3 regions of the Parageobacillus sp. G301 genome follow, and region 3 is predicted to be linked to each of the others. Evidence: riboswitches for the same ligand, from Rfam matches in the RefSeq annotation. Region 3 holds a riboswitch; each other region holds the start of a gene.
The links. A riboswitch is a leader RNA that binds a small molecule or an ion and turns the genes downstream of it on or off. The one in region 3 is predicted to bind cobalamin.

Region 1: it holds a riboswitch for cobalamin, as region 3 does, so the genes downstream of both, QSJ37_RS15260 (ABC transporter substrate-binding protein) here and QSJ37_RS08200 (ribonucleoside-diphosphate reductase subunit alpha) in region 3, are expected to answer to the same signal.
Region 2: it holds a riboswitch for cobalamin, as region 3 does, so the genes downstream of both, QSJ37_RS03280 ((2Fe-2S) ferredoxin domain-containing protein) here and QSJ37_RS08200 (ribonucleoside-diphosphate reductase subunit alpha) in region 3, are expected to answer to the same signal.

Annotation. Positions count from the first base shown of each region.
Region 1 is NZ_BSDB01000002.1:1,257,657-1,265,073, reverse strand. It holds gene QSJ37_RS15265 (FecCD family ABC transporter permease) at 1-746, opposite strand, end outside; gene QSJ37_RS15260 (ABC transporter substrate-binding protein) at 712-1,668, opposite strand; cobalamin riboswitch at 1,798-2,012, opposite strand; gene QSJ37_RS15255 (PH domain-containing protein) at 2,141-2,755, opposite strand; gene QSJ37_RS15250 (hypothetical protein) at 2,769-2,954, opposite strand; gene QSJ37_RS15245 (GntR family transcriptional regulator) at 3,107-3,850, opposite strand; gene nagB (glucosamine-6-phosphate deaminase) at 3,847-4,602, opposite strand; gene nagA (N-acetylglucosamine-6-phosphate deacetylase) at 4,621-5,793, opposite strand; gene QSJ37_RS15230 (ATP-binding protein) at 5,971-7,417, opposite strand, start outside.
Region 2 is NZ_BSDB01000001.1:608,729-616,145, reverse strand. It holds gene QSJ37_RS03295 (glycerophosphodiester phosphodiesterase family protein) at 1-2,191, opposite strand, end outside; tRNA gene QSJ37_RS03290 (tRNA-Gln) at 2,627-2,698, shown strand; gene rraA (ribonuclease E activity regulator RraA) at 2,803-3,288, shown strand; cobalamin riboswitch at 3,348-3,539, shown strand; gene QSJ37_RS03280 ((2Fe-2S) ferredoxin domain-containing protein) at 3,665-4,063, shown strand; gene QSJ37_RS03275 (energy-coupling factor ABC transporter permease) at 4,060-4,800, shown strand; gene QSJ37_RS03270 (energy-coupling factor ABC transporter substrate-binding protein) at 4,802-5,086, shown strand; gene cbiQ (cobalt ECF transporter T component CbiQ) at 5,083-5,799, shown strand; gene QSJ37_RS03260 (energy-coupling factor ABC transporter ATP-binding protein) at 5,817-6,662, shown strand; gene cobJ (precorrin-3B C(17)-methyltransferase) at 6,731-7,417, shown strand, end outside.
Region 3 is NZ_BSDB01000001.1:1,611,264-1,618,680, reverse strand. It holds gene QSJ37_RS08220 (DMT family transporter) at 1-516, opposite strand, end outside; gene QSJ37_RS08215 (YkvA family protein) at 900-1,172, shown strand; gene QSJ37_RS08210 (TerC family protein) at 1,189-1,878, shown strand; gene QSJ37_RS08205 (ribonucleotide-diphosphate reductase subunit beta) at 1,893-2,933, opposite strand; gene QSJ37_RS08200 (ribonucleoside-diphosphate reductase subunit alpha) at 2,953-5,238, opposite strand; cobalamin riboswitch at 5,367-5,564, opposite strand; gene QSJ37_RS08195 (hypothetical protein) at 5,712-6,173, opposite strand; gene QSJ37_RS08190 (carbon starvation CstA family protein) at 6,488-7,417, shown strand, end outside.

The DNA of each region.
Region 1 (7,417 bases), on a different contig from region 3:
ACATCGACCCCGATATGCATAGCGGCCGACTCCCCAAACGCAAAAGCATTCAGTTCGCGCGCATTAAAAAGCAGCATGATCACTCCGATGAGAAAAAACGGAAGCATCATCATCGTATATTTCCAGCCGCGCATCGCTACGCTCCCCATCAGCCATGCAATAATTTGCCGCAATTCTTCTCCGGTTAGCGCAATCATTAATGAAATAAGCGCGCTGAAAAACGCCCCGAACATAATTCCAACTAGGATGATGGTCTCTACGGACATTTTTCGCTCCACCGCTCGTGTAAATAAAAGAACAAGCACGAGCGTCACAAGGCCAAATATAATGCTGACAATAGGAAGCGTAAATGTACCAAATAGCGGCAATTGAATACCGAAGAAAATGACAAAAACAGCGCCGACGGAAGCACCTGACGACACGCCGAGCGTATACGGATCGGCAAGCGCATTTTTTAACAGCCCTTGAAACGCCGCTCCCGCGACCGCCAGCGACGCCCCGACAAGAAACGCGAGCACAACGCGTGGAAGGCGGATCGCCATCACGATTTGCACGAGATCATCGGGAACATCGCCGGGCAACGGCAACCCAAACGAGATCGAAAAAATAATCTTGATAATAGTAGAAAAGGGAATCGATAGAGAACCTATCGATATCCCCAGCAAGAGCGAAGTAATAACGACCGTTATTGCAACTGCATACATCCATATATTACTTAAAAATATCCGGGTAAATTGTTTTTGCAAGTTCCTCTACTCCTTCGATCAAACGTGGACCTGGACGGCTTACTAAGTCTGTATTTACATCATACACCCGTTTGTTTTTCACCGCCGGGACATCTTTCCAAGCAGGACGGTCCAACACTTGCTTCGCTCCGCCGTATGTTGTAATAATGACATCCGGCTTGTACGCGACCGCTTTTTCTTCCGTAACCATCGGCCACCCTTCTAAATCACCGGCGACATTTTTCGCGGAGATCGCCTGGAGCATCTCATCAATAAACGTTCCTTTTCCAGCAGTATAAATTTCTGGAGCTGGTGATATTTCGACCCATACTTTTGCTTGATCTTTTTCTTTAATTTGCTTTGCTTTTTCTTTTATAGCTTCTAATTTTGTTTTCATATTTTGGATGATTTCTTGTGCTTTGTCCGCAGTTCCTGTCGCTTTGCCAATTAATTCGATTGAATGATATACATCATCAAACGTTTTCGCGTCATGGACAACCAATACAGCAATACCCGCATCTCTTAATTGCTGAAGCCCATCTTTCGAGTTATGTGCGCTAGACGCATGGGCAAGTACTAAATCTGGCTTCAACGAAATAACTTTTTCTACATTAAACTCCAAGCCGCCTATTTTTTCCTTATTTTTTACATCTTCCGGATAGTTATCAAAATCGCTGACGCCAACGATTTTGTCTCCTAATCCCAACGCATAGGCAATCTCTGTGTTGCTTGGAATTAAGGAAACGATTTTTTTTGGCTCAGACTGTATCGTTACATCCTCGCCTAATCCATCTTTTACCGTTACCGGAAACGCCGCTTGTTCCGTTTTCGGTTCTTCTTTTTTTGCAGGCTCTTTACTTGCGTTCTCTCCATTACATCCAAACAAGAAGCCGAATGTAAGGATGAATACGAGCAACATGACATACTGTTTCCATTTTTTCATTTTTTGTTCCCCCTTCTTTATGTAAAATAAAAAAACTCATTCCTAACTCGGAATGAGCGAGAAACGGCAATATGTATACACGAAGGCAGCCACCGTTGCCGTTTCCTCATCTCACCCCCCGAAGATAGGAAACCATAAGCGAACAAGGCAGGTCTACTGACTCATGCTTCATCCTACTCTGAACCTTCCCATACGGCAAACGGCGCTTGCCATTCCACCGTACAGTGGCGATTTCATTTCGTCAGCATTTACAGTTGCGGGGACAGTTCTGGACTTTCACCAGATTCCCTATTAAGCCATTAAGAGCGAATCGCTCCATTCGGCACCTTGCCGCTATTGTATAAAATTGTCGAACAATTGACAGTTATAATATTAAAGGAAGAAAGATCGTTTGGCAATAAAAAATTCAAAGTTTCATTGTTTTCAAGACATTCAAACCCCCGAACTTTTAGCGATCCGGGGGTTACTACAATTAATTATTAATATACCGTTCAAACACAAAGCCGAAGTCTTTCACCGTATATTTTGTTTTCGCGTCAACGAGCCATTGAAACGCGAGTTCATTCACCGCTTTGAAATCGGCAACGAAATTATTTGTGTCACTTTTCACTCGCCCGAATACGTTTGCCGTCAATTCCAAACTTTTATGCGCGTACTCGAGCTTCGTTTTGTTTTCATGGCAAAGCTCAGAGATGGCGAGCAGCGATTTATATAAATCTTTTAGTTCTTCTAAATGCTTTTTATGGACGTCAATCGAATAGGCATGGGCGCCGATTTTAAACTTAATCTCCACGTCTAAATCGACCGTGCCTGCCGTTTCGAGCGACACGTCGGAAATCGTATGTTTGTAATAATCATAGCGGCGCAATACGCGTTTTTTGCTTGTCGCGCTCGTGCCATCCAAATGAATAAGCGCTTTATTGGTAAAGCAATACTCATCCGACTTCGATTTAATTAAGAAATAAATCTTTTCCCCGTCTTCATGCATCACGTAATCATCGGCATCGACTTTATCATAGTTTTCCGGTTTAATAACCGAGCCGATATCGCTTAATCCAAGCACATCGGCGGCGACTTTTCCAAACATAGTATAGCTCCTCTCATTTTTCATGATTATTTGTTTTTTGCGAGAAACACCCATCGCAAATAATGGTCCCTTCTTGCTGAAGGAAAGCCTTAATTTCTACCATTCCTCTGTACACCGGATACCTCATGCGCACGTAGATAGGTTCATTTTTTTCAATCGGCTTCCCGCAGACGGAACAAGTTGGAGACCGGGAAAACATATGATTTTCCTCCTTTTTTATTAAAAATATACGTAACAAAAGAACAACAAGTTTCATTCATGGCGTAAAAATGTCGTTCATTTTATCGCAGCGGCGATCTTGCCATGGGAATATACGTATGGCTTTTCGGATTTTTGGTTAGGCAGGCAAAATCAAAACCGAGCCGTTTTGCTCCAGCGTTCCATCTCAATCGTCAATTTGTAACGGTCGGCGCGATAAACCGATTTGACGACTTCTAGAGGCCGTCCGTTATTTAAATAACTTCTGCGCTGCATGAGCAATACAGGCGCACCTTCCTTTATTTGCAACAGCTCCGCCTCCATCTTGCGGGCGACGGAAGCTTCAATTACCTGCACGCCCGATTGAATGGCCAACCCTAATTCTTTTTCAATAAAATCATAAACGGAACCGATTACAATTTCGTAGGTTAAATGAGGAACAAGCATACATGGAATATATAATGTTTCGAGTGCCATCGGCAGCCCGTCGGCAAGACGGACGCGGCGGATTTCGTAAAGATCCGCTCCTTCGCGGACGTCCAAAAGCTGTGCTAATGACGTGCTGGCAGGAACAATGTTGAAATCGAGCACGTTTGTTCCAGGTTCCATGCCGCGCGCGCGCATATCTTCTGAAAAACTTGTAAGCCCTTTCAACGGCTGTTCGATTTTTGTCGCGGCAACAAATGTTCCTTTGCCGCGTTTTCTTACTAAATATCCATCATTCACTAAGTTATTGATCGCCTGCCGAACAGTCATTCGGCTAATATCGTATGTTTCCGCCAGTTCCCGCTCGGACGGAATCATTTCTCCCGGCTTGAGCTGCCCTTTTTCGATCATTTCTTTAATTCCTTGCTCTAATTGATAGTAGATAGGAAGCGGTGAGTTTTTGCTAATCATTTTGCATACACCCTTCGTTTTTCATCTGGTACAAGCGACAATGCATCTTGATCAGCAATCACCGTGACGTTCGGATGAGTATGAAGCACCGATGCCGGCACATCTGTAGTCACGGTTTCTTCGAACAGCTTTGCCATAATTGGCGCTTTCGCCGTTCCCGACGCTAATAGCAATATATGACGGCTTTTCATAATCGTTGCGATTCCCATTGTAATCGCTTGGCGCGGTACATCATCTAAAGATGGAAAAAAGCGAGCATTCGCTTGCCGGGTTGACGGCGCCAGTTCGACTACATGCGTCGGTGTCGAAAACGATGTCCCCGGCTCATTAAAACCAATATGTCCGTTTCTTCCAATTCCTAACAGCTGTAAATCAATTCCTCCCAAATTTTCAATTAGCTGTTCATAGCGCTGACATTCCGCTTTCACATCATCGCTCGCTCCATTTGGAATATATGTTTGCGAAAGCGGGATATCGATATGGGAAAATAAATGTTGATTCATATAGTAACGATAGCTGTTCGGGTGATCGGGCGACAAACCAATATATTCATCTAAATTGACCGTACGAACGTTTCGATAAGATGTTCCGTTTTGGCGATGATCCTCGACTAATTGTTTATATGTGCCAAGCATTGTCGATCCCGTGGCAAGACCAAGAACGGAATCAGGCTTTTCCTTTACCTGGGCAATAATGATGTCAGCCGCTTTCTGGCTCATCTCTTCGTAGTTGGCTGCTTCAATTAATTTCATCGTCCGATCCCCCCTTTTTTATTTTGAATAGGCAAGTTTACCACGGCATATCGTCATCACAACATGATGCTGTTCGTCTAATACGACAAGATCAGCATCTTTCCCGGCGCGGATGCTTCCTTTTTTGTCTGAAACGCCTAACTGCTTTGCTGGATTCCAGCTAGCCATGCTGATAATATCTTCCAGCGTGCATCCGGTAAAAGACATGGCGTTTTTCACCGCATCGCCTAATTTTAAGATGCTTCCAGCCAACGTGCCATCTCGTAATGTTGCTTTTTCTCCTTGAACAATGACATCTTGGCCACCAAGTTCATATATACCGGCGCCGAGACATTTCGCGCGCATCGCATCCGTAATTAATATGAGGCCATCACTGCCTTTCATTTTGTACGCAAAACGAACCATTTCCGGCGCAACATGAATTCCATCGACAATTAGTTCACATACAACTTCATCGTGCATAAGAACCGCTCCGGCAACTCCCGGCTCGCGATGATGAATACCGCGCATGCCGTTGAATAAATGAGTGGCATGGGTCACTCCTGATTGAATGGCGGCGGTTACTTGTTCGTAAACCGCATCGGAATGACCGATCGAGGCGACGACACCAGTTTCTTTTAAGTATGCCGCAAGCGCCAATCCATTCTTTTCTTCCGGCGCCAGCGTGACAAGGCGAATATGTCCATTCGCGATGTTCTGCCACTTTTGAAATAATTCGATATTTGGTTCAATAATATTTTTTGGATGCTGCGCTCCCGAGCGTTTTGGAGAAATAAATGGACCTTCTAAATGAATGCCAAGCACCTCTGCTTCTCCAGGTGGATTGCTTCTATATATATATTGCGCAACGTTTTGCAAAGCACGTTCAATATCCGCAATCGGTGCGGTCATCGTCGTCGCTAAAAAACTTGTTGTTCCTTCCTTTGGCAATGTTTTTGCCATTGTGCGCAACGATTCGTCTGTCGCATCCATTACATCGGCTCCAGATGCTCCATGGATATGGACATCAATAAACCCTGGTACAATGGAGAAGCTTGGGTCAAGCTCTATCACCTCTGCTTCACTAGAAGCTGGGCATGAGGACATCGGCCCTACTTCAATCACTTTGTCTCCCTCTGTCAGCACATATCCCTGCTCGATTTTTCCTGTTTCCGCATATATAACCGCATTTTTAAGCAAGCATCGTTTCACTGATTATTGCACCTTCTTTCTGTATAATTATATTAACATCATATCATCTAGTTGTCTATACCACTATATATTTTGTATCATTCGAAATAAACGCACCAATACTCACCATTGGCTTCCCTTTTCTTTTTCGTTTCGCCATCAAAAAAACAGCCCCTCGCTGCTTAGGCAAGGGGCATATTATGCTTCATGCGGGCCGTCTGGCAAATAAAACGTAAACGTCGTTCCTTCATGAAGCTTGCTATGAACGGAAATCGTCCCTTTGTGGGCCTCAACGATATTTTTCGCAATGGCAAGGCCCAATCCCGTTCCCGAGCGGCCGCGCGTACGCGCCTTATCCGCTTTGTAGAAGCGTTCAAACACAAACGGCAAATCTTCTTCTGGGATGCCGGAGCCGGAATCTTGGACATGAATCGTGACGCCGTCTCCGCTTCGCTCAACAATGATCTTGACCATCCCGTTTTTATCCGTATGACGAATCGCATTATCAATTAAATTCGTCAAAACTTGCTCAATCCGGTCTGGATCCATCGTAATTTGGATATCCTCATTTTTAAACTCCACGGACAAATCAATTTGCTTTTCTTTTGCTAGCCCTTGAAATTTGCGAATAATCCGCCCAATATACGGAGCGAGCTGGACGGTTTCGTAATTTAATGTAATATGACCCGCTTCCATGCGCGCCAAATCAAGCAAGTCATTGACAAGACGGCCTATGCGCAACGATTCGTCGTAAATCACTTTTGCCATCTCTTTCTTTTCTTCATCCGTTGCCGCAATATCATCAATAATCGCTTCGCTGTACCCTTGAAGCATCGCAATCGGCGTGCGCAGTTCATGAGAAACGTTGGCGACAAAATCTTTGCGAAGTTTATCCAAGCGGCGTTCTTCCGTCATATCGCGCAGCACCGCTACCGCACCGCGTACAGTCGTTTTGCTGTAAAGCGGCGTCATTAAAATCACCCATGTCCGTCCTTGTAGCGACAATTCGATCGATTGCTCTTTCTCCTCGCGGACAACACGAATAAATAACTCTTTTACTTGCGGCGGCAGCGGAGCCATCGTTTCCGCACCGTTTCCTTGCTCAAAATACCATGCTTGCAAAAACCGCTCCGCAGGTGGATTCGTAATTAATATTTCGCCATCGCGATTAAATGTAATAACTCCATCGGCCATACTGCTTAAAATACTTGCCAACTGCTCTTTTTCCTGATTTAGGGCATTAATATTAAACTGCAGCCGTCTTCCCATCTGATTAAACGCCATCGCCAAGCCGCCAATTTCATCATCCGTTAAAATTGGCACCTTTGTATCAAACTTGCCACGCGCCACTTCAAACGCCGCCTGCCGCATTTTTCGCAATGGAGCGGTAATACGAGTTGATAAGAAGAAGGCAAAAAATGTTGTTAACACAATGGCGATAAATGCCGCAAGAAAAATTAATTTTTTCGTTTGCCTTGTTGTATCTTCAATTGCCTGCAATGATTGGTAAATAAATACTCCGCCCCGATTTCCATTTGCCATTTCAAGCGGCACGCCAACAATAATCACTTCACTGCTATATCGACTTCTGCCGGTTTGTACATTTGGCAAATAGGTTTTCTTTTTTACGTTTTTTCCTTCTGTC
Region 2 (7,417 bases), 1.0 Mb from region 3:
GAAAGTCGATATGAAAATGGACGCGTCCATTTTCATCGCGAATTTCGGTAGTTATTTGTTTGCGTTCTGGATTAATTTTGATCACACCGAAATTAAAAAATCCTCCCTCGGCATACAATCGCTTCGGTCCAAATGTAGGGTCAAGCGCTGACGGCTGGCCCATCGCGGCCCCAATCGGTCCACTTATCAGTTCTCGATAATCGATGGTTCCGTTATGGTCAGGATCGTATTCGATGATATCCGCAAAATGCACATCGGCTGTGACAAAATAGACGTTCTTTATCTTGTTGTCTGTAATAAATGTAGAAAGTTTAGCAAATTCATGCTCATATCCAGTTTGGTCATTTGGATCGATATGGTTGCCGTTTGCCCATCCATCACGCGCATGCGGTTTTCCTGTTGGAATCGAAATAGGAACGGAAGAAGCAATAAGCTTGACTTGAGCATCCGAATTGGCCAACTCCCGTTTTAACCATTCCAATTGCTCTTTACCAAGCATCGTTTTTTCATGGCTGTCCGGCTGTGTATTAGGATCACGGTAGCCGCGATTATTTAAGATGAACAAATCGAGCGTATTTCCCCATGAAAATTTATGATAAAGCTTGCCGGATGTACTCCGCTCTGTTAACATCGGCCAATAATCGGTGAACGCCCGAAATCCCGTCGAAGTGAGGGGCTCAATCGGTCCAGAAAAATCATTGGTGACCTCGTGATCATCCCAAATCGCATAAACACTTGTTGATTGAAGCAGCTTTCGCAAGTTGGGATCTGTGCGGTTTTCCTTATATTTTGCCCAGAAGTCTTCGATGTTTTTTGACGGCGGGGCTGGAACCGCCGGAGTCGCATTATCCGCGTAAATCGTATCTCCACTGAATAAGAAGAAATCTGGTTTCAATTCTGCCATTGCCGCAAAAGAACGAAATGGAGGAATTTTCCCCTGGCCTCCTGTGTCACCACCCCAGACGATTGTGAGGGGCTTTATGTCATTGGACGTTGGGGCTGTTTTGAAACTTCCTGTTACTTGATAAGAGCCTGGAAGAGCCTGTGCGCGATAGTAATAGGTGGTGTCCGGTTTCAATCCTGTTACATTTACCTGTACGGTGAAATCGTGTTTCGAAACCGCTTTGGCCTTTTTTATTATTTTGTGTTGAATGGACGCATTTTCGGAAATTTCAAATTGTACGGTTGCAGGTTTGTTTGTCCGTGCCCATAATACGGCGGAAGTATCCGTTACTTCCCCGCTTGCTATTCCATGGGAAATATAAGGTTTTTTGTTTAATTCTACTAATTTATCGGGATAGTCTGTAAACATGCCGTCAACGCCCAGAGATAATTGTTCGATCATTTTGTCTTGTGTATCCACCGTATACGGATGGACGATCATGTTGCGTTCGTGGGCTTCCTGCATCAATGTTGGGGTAACGAGAGAGTAATCCGGCCCAACTCCTTCTGCGTATTCGGCCGTTCGGTTAAAGACATCGTCAAGATTTTTGCGTTGAATCATTTTGGGGCTAAAAAGCTGGATAAGCGGAATGTCCTCTGGAACGATTTCCTGCAGTTTTCTTAAGCTTGCTTCGCTGAATGATTGGAAAATTACTTTTCCTTTTTTTAAATATCCGTTCTTTTTTAATATATCGACCAGTTTTTCTTCCATTCCTGGATATACATCCGGGTCCTTCGTTTCTATGTACAGAGCTACTTTGCGATCTTTCTTTTTAATGAAGTCAATGACTTCTTGAAGGGTTGGAATTTTCTCTTGTGCATACTGTTTTTTGGCGTATTCAGGATGTGTCTGATTAAACCAAGATCCAGCATCCAGCCGTTTGATTTCGGCAAGCGTAAAGTCTTTTACCTTCCAAGGGGCACGGTTGGGATACACTTCTTCCACGTTCGTTGTTCTTGTTAATGTGGAATCATGAATCGCAACCAATTCCCCATCTTTCGTCATATGCAAATCTAACTCTACATAATCCGCTTTCATCTGAATGGCTTTTTCATACGCAACCAATGTATGTTCAGGTGCATAGCCGGAAGCGCCGCGGTGGGCGATGACTTCGACGTTCTCGACGATAGGCTGCAATGTGGATGGATGGCGGTTCTGTTCAGCAGCACTGGCTTCTGTCGAAAAATAGGTGGCCAGCAATCCTAACGACATAGAAAGAGACAAACCGATTTTTGTTGATTTTTTCACTGATTCTTCACTCTCCCGTTCTAAAATGGGTTTCTTTCGACATGGTTATTGTAAAAAATAAGGGTAAAGTGAATATGGAATTAAGTTTAAAAAACTGTAAAAATAAAAAAATTATGATTAAAAAACATACGCTATCAAGCGTTTTGATTGTACTTTATTGAGAAAAATGCCAGGATAATGTCCACGAACAAAGCACGGTTGTTTATTAAGGAAAAGTGTGGTCCTATTTTGTAACGGCCAAACGTTTTTAATGATCTGCCAACTACATCAAGATAAATATATTATTTGAAAAAAGGATTTTGCCCATACTGAAATGAGTAAAAAATGAAAAGCGGATGAAACTTAGATGTTTTTATACATAGAGACAAAAACTTCTGGATATACTACAAATGTACAAATCATCTCATAAACAGTTTGGCAAGAACATGATAATATTGGGCTATAGCCAAGCGGTAAGGCAACGGACTTTGACTCCGTGATGCGCTGGTTCGAATCCAGCTAGCCCAGTCTCTAACAGACAAGCAATGTCGCTTGTCTGTTTTTTTTTGTTGAAAAAGAAGGATTTTTGACAAAGGATGTCAAATATAAGACATAGCAAGGAGGAGATTGTGATGAAAACAGCTGATTTATGCGATGAATTTTTAAGCGAATTGCAAGTATGCCAGCTGCCGATGCAATCTTACGGCGGCAAAGCGGAATTTTCCGGACCAATCGCGACGGTCGATGTATTTGAAGATAATGTGCTCGTTCGTGAGGCGCTCGAAACTGTTCCAGCGGGCACCGTATTGGTCGTAGACGGAAAAGGTTCGCGAAATTGCGCGCTGCTCGGAGACCGTCTTGCCCAGATCGCTTGTGAGCGCGGGCTTGCCGGGGTGATTATTCACGGATGCATTCGCGATTCCGCAGAAATCGCCAATATGCCGCTTGGGGTGATGGCGATTGGCACTTGCCCGGTGAAAAGCAAAAAAGAAGGAAAGGGAAAACGGGACGTTGCGCTCGAATTTGGCGGCGTTCGTTGGGAGCCAGGCGCCTATGTGTACGCTGATCAAGACGGGATTGTATTGGCGAAAACGGGCTTATTGAAAAAAAGTGGTTGACGATATTTGAAAATTTGTACTACTATGAATAACAGAAATGTTCTTTGAAAAATCGACATTATATGCCAAACAAATAAGGTGCCTTTCTCATTAGAGAATAGGCTTAAAAGGGAAGTACGGTGAAAATCCGTCACGGTACCCGCCACTGTGATGGGGAGCTTTGTTGCATAATGTCACTGAAGGAAACTTCGGGAAGGCGCAATAAAGCGATGATCCTAAGTCAGGAGACCTGCCTTATTTGTTCGGACGGATACCTACGGGATTATAGGTAGACGTGCGGGAGAATGGTATACTTTTTTTGCTATATTTGTATGCATTTTTCTGCACCTCTGCGTATAGAGGTGCTTTTTATTTTGCAAAAAAGGAGAGATTTAACATGACAACATGGAACTTAATCGGAATGAAACATCATGTGCTGATTTGCAATGGAGGCAGCTGCATTCGTAAAGGGGGAGAAGAAGTAACGCTTGCCATCCGCGAAGAAATCGCGATGCTGGAGTTAGATGGCATTGTACATACGACGCGGACTCGCTGCAATGGTCGTTGCCAAGACGCGTGTGTAGTCATCGTTTACCCTGAAGGCGTATGGTACAACGGTGTGACGCCGGAAAAAGGAAGGGAGCTTGTGCGAAGGCATTTGCGAGATGGGGAATGGTTGGAAGAAATGATAACGTACCGTTATGAAGAGAAACAAGGATTGATGATGTCAAAACAATCAAACGCCCCTCTAGGAATCTCGAAATTATGTAAAGCAACGGGAGGAACGAAAGCATGAGAAAATGGAAATCCGCCCTTTTCCTTTTTGGCCTAGTTGTCTATTTTACTTTCTCTGAAAATTCATCGGCATTTGCGATGCATATTATGGAAGGATTTTTGCCAGTTGGATGGGCGATTTTTTGGTGGCTTGTGTTTTTGCCGTTTTTGATCATCGGTATGCGTTCACTTATTCGTATTACTCGTGAGCGTCCGGAACTAAAGCTGCTCATTGCGCTGTCGGGGGCATTTGCGTTTGTGCTGTCCGCCTTAAAAATTCCATCCGTTACTGGAAGCAGCTCACATCCAACGGGGGTGGGGCTCGGCGCGGTGCTGTTTGGTCCATGGACGATGGTGGTGATGGGAAGCATCGTATTGCTGTTTCAAGCGTTATTGCTGGCACATGGCGGATTGACGACATTAGGAGCGAATGCCATGTCCATGGCGGTCATTGGCCCGATTGTGGCGTATGGCATTTATCGTTTCGGGAAAAAGTGGAATATACCGCGGCGTTGGACGATATTTTTTGCCGCATTTTTCTCTGATTTGGCCACATATGTTGTCACTTCATTGCAATTAGCGTTGGCGTTTCCGGACGCGTCAGGCGGGGTTTTCGCTTCGTTTGCCAAATTTGCCGGCATTTTTGCTGTCACGCAAATACCACTGGCGATTACAGAAGGGCTGCTTACGGTCGTCGTTTGGAATTTCTTAACCACTTACAGCAGCCGCGAACTAAATCAGTTAGAGAGGGGAGTGTAATATGAAGAGAAGTCTTTTTCTTCTTGCTATTGCTGTTTTACTGGTAGTAGCGCCGTTATTGTTCATTCGTCACTCTGATTTTGGCGGCGCGGATGGCCAGGCGGAAAAAATGATTCAAAAGATCGCTCCTCATTATCAACCTTGGATGGAAACCATATTTGAGCCGCCGGGCGGAGAGGTGGAAACGTTGCTGTTTTCTGTGCAGGCGGCAATCGGCGCTGGAATTATTGGCTACATTATCGGCGTCTATAAAGGCCGGGCGAACCGAAGAGAGGAAACAAAATGATCCGGCAGTTTGACACCATTGCTTACAATAACCGCCTGCGGACAATACGTCCTGAACAAAAAGTGATATTTGCGTTCATATTATTAATGATGGCCATGATAGGTAGTTGGAAAATGCAAGTAATGATGACGATTTGGCTTGCCGCATGGATTATCGGGTATGCTCGTGTTTCGTGGAAAGTGTACGCCAAAACACTCGGAGTCGTGGCATTGTTTCTGATGGTCAGTTTTCCAGCTTTGCTTGTTTCCATTGACAGTTCTTTTCATGTTTCTATTGATCGTTCGCAAATTTCCACTGTGATGTCTTTACTATCTCGTTCGGTCGCAGCGTGGTCTTGTTTATTTTTCCTGCTAGTGACTACCCCGTTTCCAGAGATGTTGTATGTGCTCAAGCGAATGAAAGTACCATCCATCATCATTGAGTTGTTATTTTTTACGTATCGGTTTGTATTTGTTTTCGAGAAAGCAGCAGAAGATCTATACGTAGCAATGAAAGCAAGAAATGGAGGAAGCCATTGGCGGCATGGCGGGATGTTGGTGTTCCAGCTTTTTCAGAAAATATGGCATTCCTATGAAGCGTTGCGCCTTGCTTTATGGGCACGCGGAGTTTCCAATGAAATTGTCTATGTTCATGTGGAAACATATAACGAAAAAAATAAACGTTATCTGTGGGAAGCAGCCATCGGCATAAGTTTGCTTCTATGGCTTGGATGATAGGAGGGTAGCAGGCGATGTTGAAAATGGACGAAGTATATTATACGTATCCGAACGGACCATGCGTGTTAAAAGGATTAAGCCTTCATGTTCCCAGTGGAAAAAAATGCGCGCTTATCGGTCATAATGGATGCGGCAAGACAACGTTATTTTTACATGCGAACGGGCTGTTGCGGCCCGACTCTGGCGACATCTATTGGAATGGAGAGAAGATGGATTATCGGCGTCCAACATTGCAAAAATGGCGGAAAGAGGTCGGCATCGTTTTTCAAAATCCGGAACACCAGCTTGTGGCGCCGTTGGTACGTGATGAGCTGGCGTTTGGCCTGCACCATTTAGGAATGAAAAAACATGAGATGGACGAGCTCATTGAAAAAGCGCTGGACGAGTTTGGATTGCGTCCATGGTTGGACAAGCCCGTTCATCATTTAAGTCTTGGCCAAAAAAAATGGCTGACGCTTGCCGCCGTAATGGTGATGAACCCGAAATTATTAGTTCTCGATGAGCCGACAGCGTATTTAGACCGCCTGCAAATCGAGAGGTTTGTCGAGAAGATCAACGATATTCATCGAGCTGGCACGACGGTTTTGATCGCTACTCATGATTTTGATTTTGTCTTAGAGTGGGCGGATATCGTATTTGTCATGCATGACGGACAAATTGTCATGCAAGGATCGCCGCAAGACGTATTTGCTAGACAGCATCAATTGCAAAAATGGCGTCTTGGTGTTCCGCTGCTTGCTTCTGTATGGAAAACGTTGTTTCCACACGAGACACGCATCCCGCGGAATGTGGAAGAAATGAAACAATGGATGAGAATGAATGAGCATACAAGCCTCTATATTAGTGAAAAAGTGATATAGTGTTCAAGTTTTTTCGACAAATGAGCCCAGTTAACATGGACAAGGAAGATGGAAATTGAGGTGAGACAATGAAAGGGAAATTGCTGATTGTCGGATTTGGTCCAGGTAGCGAAGAACATATGACAAAGCGAGCGCGGGAAGCGATTGAAGAAAGCGATATTATTATCGGTTATAAAACATACATTGACCTAGTTGCGGATTTAATTGGCAATAAACAAGTGATTAGTACTGGAATGACGGAAGAAGTAAGCCGCGCTCAAGAGGCGGTGAAATGGGCGGAACGCGGAAAAACGGTCGCCGTCATTTCAAGCGGGGACGCGGGCGTGTACGGAATGGCAGGGCTTGTGTATGAGGTGCTCATTGAAAAAGGCTGGACGCGAGAAAGCGATATCGAGGTGGAAGTCATCCCAGGCATTTCTGCCATTAACTCGTGTGCCGCTCTTTTAGGTGCGCCGATTATGCATGATGCGTGCACCATTAGCTTAAGCGATCACCTAACGCCGTGGGCGCTTATTGAAAAGCGCATTGAAGCGGCGGCCGCTGCCGATTTTGTCATCGCTCTATATAATCCAAAAAGCGGACGACGCACGCGTCAAATTGTCGAAGCGCAGCGTATTCTTTTGCGTTATCGCTCGCCAAATACTCCGGTCGGATTAGTGAAAAGCGCTTATCGCGCGCGGCAACATATCGTATTGACGGATTTAGCGCATATGCTCGATTATGATATCGGAATGTTAACGACTGTCATTATCGGC
Region 3 (7,417 bases):
AAACGCTTTTTTGGCATACACACCGCCGCAGCCGTAGGAGAACGCCGCCAAAACCGACAGTAACGCAGAAAAAACGGTTTGCATCGAAAGCGGAACAGGGCTCCAGCCGACTAGCGCAAACACACCGACAATTCCGAGGCCGATGCCGATCCATTTTTTTGCATAAAGCGGCTCGTGAAGAAACCATCGCGAAACAAGCGCGGTAAACAACGGAGTGGTCGAGTTCAAAATGGCCGCTACGGAAGCAGGTAAATGAAGTGTGGCAGCGGCGATCAGTGTAAACGGAATTGCCGCATTCAGCGCCCCGACGATGAGATATTGCTTCCAATAAGCTTTCAGCTCTATGCTTTTTTTGAACATCCATACATACAATAACAGCACGAGGCCGGCGATAAGCACGCGCAACTCAATTGTAAGCACAGGACCGATGACAGGAGAAGCGATGCGCATAAATAAAAAAGAAGCTCCCCATAAAGCTGCAAGCAGAAAAAGAGCAGAAATTTCTTTGGTATTCATATTCCGTCTCTCCTAATGAATTTTTTTTGAATTATATCATATTTTTTCTATTGGCACAGAAGAGATTGATTGACAAGTCGAGTTTTTTATTGACAACGCATATAACGATTGAATATCATTAAATTGAAAATAATATATGGTTTCTGTGTTAAAGGGGAGTAGCTTTAACAGCAAAGTCGTCAGTTCAGGGTCACACCCTCGGCTTTGTTGGCAACGATGACGTTGTTAGCGAGACCTTTGCCGATATTGGTAAAGGTCTGTTTTTATGAAGACCTTTACCGATTTGGTAAAGGTCTTTTTATTTTCGTGAAGAAAGGAGGATGATTGGAGAAAATAGAAAGGTGATTTGGAAAAGATGTAATTATTTATTAGGGGGGGATATGATGAGGAAAATATGGGAACGGATGCGTTTCGTGGTTAAAATTCGCCGGTTTATCCCGTTTTTAATAGAATTTTTTCGATCTCAAGAAGTGTCTACATTTAAAAAGTCGCTCTCCATTTTACTCTTAGCTATTTATATGGTGTTTCCATTTGACATCATCCCGGATTGGTTTTGGTTGTTTGGCATCATCGATGATATAACCGTGCTATTATTTATCCTTCAACAAATAGTAAAAATGGCACCATCACATTTAAAAGATAAATACGGCATTTAAAAGGAGGAATAGTAAAATGGAATTATTTTCAATGGAATTTTTATCTGCACTTTTATCAATTGTTATTATCGATCTTGTACTAGCGGGCGATAATGCGATCGTCATTGGTTTGGCGGCGCGAAATTTGCCGAAGCATCAACAGAAAAAAGCAGTCATTTGGGGAACGGTAGGGGCGGTTGTAATCCGCGCGCTTGCGACCTTATTTGTCGTATGGCTATTAAAAGTTCCTGGATTGCTGCTGATTGGCGGTATATTGCTTGTTGGGATCGCTTATAAGCTTCTCGTCGAAGAAAAAGGTCATGATGTGGAAGCAGGAGGAAGCTTATGGGAGGCAATCCGCACGATTATTATCGCCGATGCGTTGATGGGATTGGATAATGTGCTGGCGGTAGCGGGAGCCGCGCACGGAAGCTTCTTATTAGTTATATTAGGATTATTAATTTCGGTGCCTATCATGGTATGGGGAAGTACGTTAATTTTGAAGTGGATCGAACGTTTCCCAATTATTATTACAATCGGAGCGGGAGTGCTTGCATGGACGGCTTCGAAAATGATTGTGGATGAACCGTTTTTAGATCAGTACTTCGCCAATCCGGTTGTAAAATACGGATTTGAAATTCTTGTCGTTGCTGGAGTGATTGCCGTTGGCACATTGAAAAAGAAGAAGGGTGAAAACCAATTAGAAACAAAAGCCGCCAACGAATGATTGGCGGCTTTTGCTTATAACTCATCAAATCCGTTATCGATGTTCACTTTTGTATATTGCCTTGATTTTTGTTCGAAAAAGTCTGATTTGCCGAGGTCGACTTCTTCATATGCTTTAATCCAGCGCAATGGATTTGTCCGATAGCCGTCAAACGGACGGTCAAATCCAAGCTGATGGGCACGGACGTTGGCGTAAAACTTAATGTAGGCGCTCAAATCATGCATATCAATGCCATCGATATCGTTGCCGATGATGTAATTGGCCCATTCGATTTCCAGCTTTGCTGCTTTAATGAACGTTTCTCGCACAAATTCAGCAAGTTCCGGTGTGTTGTATTCCGGATATTCGTTTAGCACTTCTTTAAAAATTTTTGCGAATAAGTCGACATGAATATGTTCGTCCCGATTGATGTAATTAATCATCGTGCTTGTCGCGACCATTTTTTGATTGCGCGCCAAGTTATAAAAGAAAGCAAAGCCGGAGTAGAAGAACAGACCCTCTAAAATAACGTCATACACGATCGATTTTAGCAAGTTTTCGACATTTGGATGTTCAGCAAACTGTTTATAGCCGTTTGTGACGAAGTCGTTTCGCTTTCGCAAAATCGGTTCGTTTCGCCAAAATTCAAACACTTCGTCCTGCTTGCTTTTTGGCACGAGGCTTGAAAGAACGTAAGAATATGAATGATTATGAATGACCTCTTGCTGCGCGAGCATAATCATCAGCGCGTTAATGCTTGAATCAGTGATATAATCGGCGACTCTTCCAGCGTAATCTGTTTGAATGCTGTCAAGCAGCGCTAAAAGTCCAATGATTTTCAAAAACGCGTCTTGTTCGCGTTCTGTTAAAAGCGGAAATTGTTTAACATCCTGGGACATATTGATCTCAAACGGTGTCCAAAAGTTTGCCAGCATTCTTTTATATTTGGCGTAAGCCCAAGGATAGGCGATATCATCCCAGTTTAAGACATTCGAACTTTTGCCGTTAATGATTCGCGTTGAGCGGTTTGGTGCTTCTGGGTCCATGATGATCCGCTTCGTTAATGGATGTGCCATGTTTTATTCCCCCTTGGCATTAACTTGCGCATGATTCACATTCATCGATCGTGCTGGAAGTAGAGCGGACGTAATACGTTGTTTTTAGTCCTGACTTCCATGCGGTGAGATGAAGATCCAACAGCTCTTTTGCTTTGATGGTGTTCAACACGTAAAAATTAAACGAAATCGCTTGGTCGATATGGCGTTGGCGCGCCGCATTTTGTTTAATGCTCCAATGCTGGTCGATATGGTAAGCTGATTTATAGTACCACGTTGTTTCGGAGTTGAGGTCGGGCACGGTAACTGGAATTTTGTAATCTTTCTTTTCTTCGGCGTACACTTTTAAAAAGATCGGATCGATGCTGGCGGTGCTGCCGGCGATAATTGACGTCGAAGCGTTTGGCGCAATCGCCATCACATAGCCGTTGCGCATGCCGTATTTGGCAACTTGTTTTTTCAGCGTGTCCCAGTCGACGTTGTCGTTGCGGCGGTATCCGCGTTTATCAAAATAAGCGCCCGTCTGCCAGTCGGAACCTGGAAACGCCGGATATCTTCCTTTTTCTTTTGCAAGCTCCATGCTTGTTTGGATCGCTAAGTAGGCAATTCTTTCGTACAGCTTGTCCGCGTATTCAACCGCTTCGTCTGATTCCCAGCGAATGCCTTTTAACGCAAGCAAATGATGCCAGCCGAACGTGCCAAGTCCGACGGCGCGGTATTTTTGATTGGTGAGTTTCGCTTGTAATACCGGGATATTATTTAAGTCAATGACGTTATCGAGCATGCGCATTTGGATCGGGATGAGCCGCTCGAGTACACCGTCGGTGACGGCGCGGGCAAGATTGACGGAAGACAAATTGCAAACAACGAAATCGCCTGGGATTTTTTCAATGATAATCTTTCCATCTTTCGTATATTGTTTTTCCACGACGGTCGGGCTTTGGTTTTGCGCGATTTCTGTACAAAGGTTGCTGCAGTAAATCATGCCGAGATGCGCGTTCGGGTTTTTCCGGTTCACTTCGTCGCGGTAAAACATAAATGGTGTGCCGGATTCTAACTGGCTGCGCATAATGCTTTTCATTATTTCGATCGCTGGCACTTTTTCTTTCGAAAGGCCCTCTTCTTGGACGCATTGCCAATATTTTCTGCGGAAGCTTCCGCTGCCTTTTTCCTCATCATAAAAGTCTTCCAAACTAAATCCCATCACTTTGCGCACTTCATGGGGGTCAAACAAGTACCAATCGCCGCGTTTTTCTACTTGCTCCATAAATAAATCTGGGATGCAGACGCCCGTAAACAAATCATGTGTTCTCATTCGTTCATCGCCATTATTTAATTTCGCGTCCAAAAAAGCGAAAATGTCTTTATGCCAAACATCCAAATAAACGGAAATCGCCCCTTTTCGCTGCCCTAATTGGTCAACACTGACGGAGGTGTTATTGAGTTGCTTCATCCATGGAATAACGCCGGACGAAACGCCTTTAAAGCCTTTGATATCGCTGCCGCGGCTTCTGATTTTGCCGAGATAGACGCCGATTCCGCCGCCGGATTTCGAAAGGTTAGCAATGTCGGTGTTGCTGTCGTAAATGCCTTGCAGGCTGTCATCGACTGTATCGACAAAACAGCTTGACAGTTGTCCGTAGCTTTTGCCGGCGTTTGCCAAAGTTGGTGTGGCAACGGTCATGTACAAGTTGCTTAAAGCCCAGTATGCTTCTTGGATGAGGGCAAAACGGCGCTGCTTTGGCTCTTTGGCCATTAGCGTCATCGCGATGATGAGAAACCGCTCTTGCGGAAGCTCATATAAGTTGCGTTCATAGTCGCGGGCAAGGTAGCGATCGGCGAATGTGCGCAAGCCGATATAGGTAAACAGCTTGTCTTTTTTGGGATCGATAAGTTTGGCGAGTTTCGTGATTTCTTCTTTTGTATAATCTTCCAAAAGGGAACGATGATACACTCCCTTTTCGACAAGTGCAGCAATTAAATCATAAAGGCTGCCGTAGCGTTTCGCTTCGTCGTATCCGCGCTGCTTTGCCGCTTCTTTATATAGTTGTTTTAAATAAATGCGGGCGCAGACAAATGTCCATTCCGGTTCCGTTTCGCTAATGTAGGAAAGCCCCTCGAGTATGAGGTAATGAAAGAGCTGCTCGACAGAAATAGCCTCTTTATGTTCGATCACGCGGATGATGCGTTCGATATAGTCGTCTGTCCGTAAGTGCGGAAAATCGCTCGTCGTGCGGCGGATAAAGGAAATGAGTTTCTCACGGGAAAATGGTTCCGCTTGTCCATTTTCTTTCGTAATCATCGTATTGCTTGTTTGCAACGCCATCATTTTCTCCTCCTTGTCATCCATAAAAAAATCCACTCGGGTCAACGAGTGGATGAAACGACAGCATAAAAAGGGTAGGTGAAGCCCTTTTCCACCATCGTTTCATCTTCTCGCACCCCGGAGAACATGAAACGCAACCAAGCAAGGCAGGTCTCCTGACTCGTGCTTCTTCCTACTTTGGATCCTTCCCATATGCGTGCCCAAACGAGCTTTCGCATACAGTGGATGTTCCATTTCGTCCACACATACAGTTGCGGGGGCAGTTCTGGATTCTCACCAGATTCCCTATTAAGTCCGGATGGACACCATTGCTTGCGGTTTTTATACTATATTTAGTTGTTTCCTTAGTTTATAACACAATATATAGTGTTGTTGCTGTTGGTACAAGCATATAATAAAACGATGGAAAATTCAACTATTTTTTGTAAGGGCATGAAAAAATGAGGAATGCTTTTCTAGTGGGAAGGCATTCCTCATTTGCGGGAAGTTCGAAATTTTAGCAACAAAAATTGAAGTAGCAATCCAATGCATACCCCTGGAATGACAAAAAGCGTCGGAAGCCAAATAGGACCGAAAACGATTTCGAAAATTTTAATATGTGCGGAATACATAAGAGCGATCGTGACGAAATAGGCAGAGAACACATAGGGAAGAAAGGAGTAGGGGGACTGTCCCCCTCCCGCATCTTTTACCGCATCCCACATGGCGTAAAAGTATAAACATGGATAGAACATTAACCATTGGAAATCAACGACATCAATCGCTTCTTTGTTGTTCCCTAAAAAGCTTAATCGAATTGCTTCATTGAATCGCGATTGTACGTTAATGAGAAATTCCAACAAAATAAACAAAGTGCCTTTGAAGTATTTTTTATTGAGAAGTTGGCCCAATCCAGGCAATGCAATGCTCCACATTAACTGTTCTATTGCCTTCACGTTTCCTAACCCTTTGCTTTGTGTTGTTTGTTGTTGCAATCGAAAAAAGAAGATATAATCATTGCGCAAAAAACTCATGATTATCTTCTTAATATTACATTTTTAACAAATAAAACTACTTTATACTTTTTGGAATAATAAAACAGTTATCCAAAATTCAACAAATTAATATTAGGCAGGAATGTTCAGAGTAAAAAAGATATGGTAATAAAACGACTATAAAAATATTTATCTTTATAATATTTAGAAAATATTCTTTAAATTTTTCAGAATAGTTAATATAATATTATTAAAACAACAAAGGGGGAAAAGACGTGAAAGGATTAAAATCGGCCTTGCTTTGGGGGCTTATTTCCGCTCTTGGAGCGGCAGGGTTTGCCGTTCTTGCATTGAACCGCGGCGAGACGGTAAATGCGATTTGGCTGATTGTCGCTGCTGTCTGTACGTATGCAGTAGCGTACCGTTTTTATAGTAAATTTATCGCTCGCAAAGTATTTGAACTTGATGACAGTCGCAAAACGCCTGCGGAAGTGTTTAATGATGGAAAAGATTATGTGCCGACAAACAAATGGGTATTATTCGGCCATCATTTTGCGGCGATCGCTGGCGCCGGACCGCTTGTCGGACCGATTTTAGCAGCGCAAATGGGATATTTGCCTGGCACGCTTTGGATTATTATCGGCGTTGTTTTAGGCGGAGCTGTCCAAGATTTTATTATTTTATTTGCGTCTATGCGGCGCAATGGTAAATCGCTTGGCGAAATGGTGAAGGAAGAAATTGGCCCGGTTACAGGGTTCATTGCATCGCTTGGTATTTTAGGAATCATGATTATTTTATTAGCTGTTTTAGCATTGGTAGTAGTAAAAGCGCTTGTAGGAAGCCCTTGGGGAATGTTTACGATTGCCGCAACGATTCCAATTGCGATTTTGATGGGAGTTTACATGCGCTTTATTCGTCCAGGGCGTGTGGCGGAAGCTTCATTAATGGGATTTATTCTGCTTCTTGTTTCTCTTGTCGCTGGACAATATGTGGCGGAGCACCCGACATTAGCGAAAGTCTTTACATTGAAAGGTGAAACGATCGCGATTTTAATGATTGCTTACGGATTTGTCGCATCTGCTTTGCCGGTGTGGCTGCTGCTTGCGCCGCGCGACTATTTGAGTACGTTCTTAAAAATCGGGACGATTGTTGGTTTAGCGCTAGGAATTTTAGTTGTTGCTCCAGACTTGCAAATGCCGGCGCTG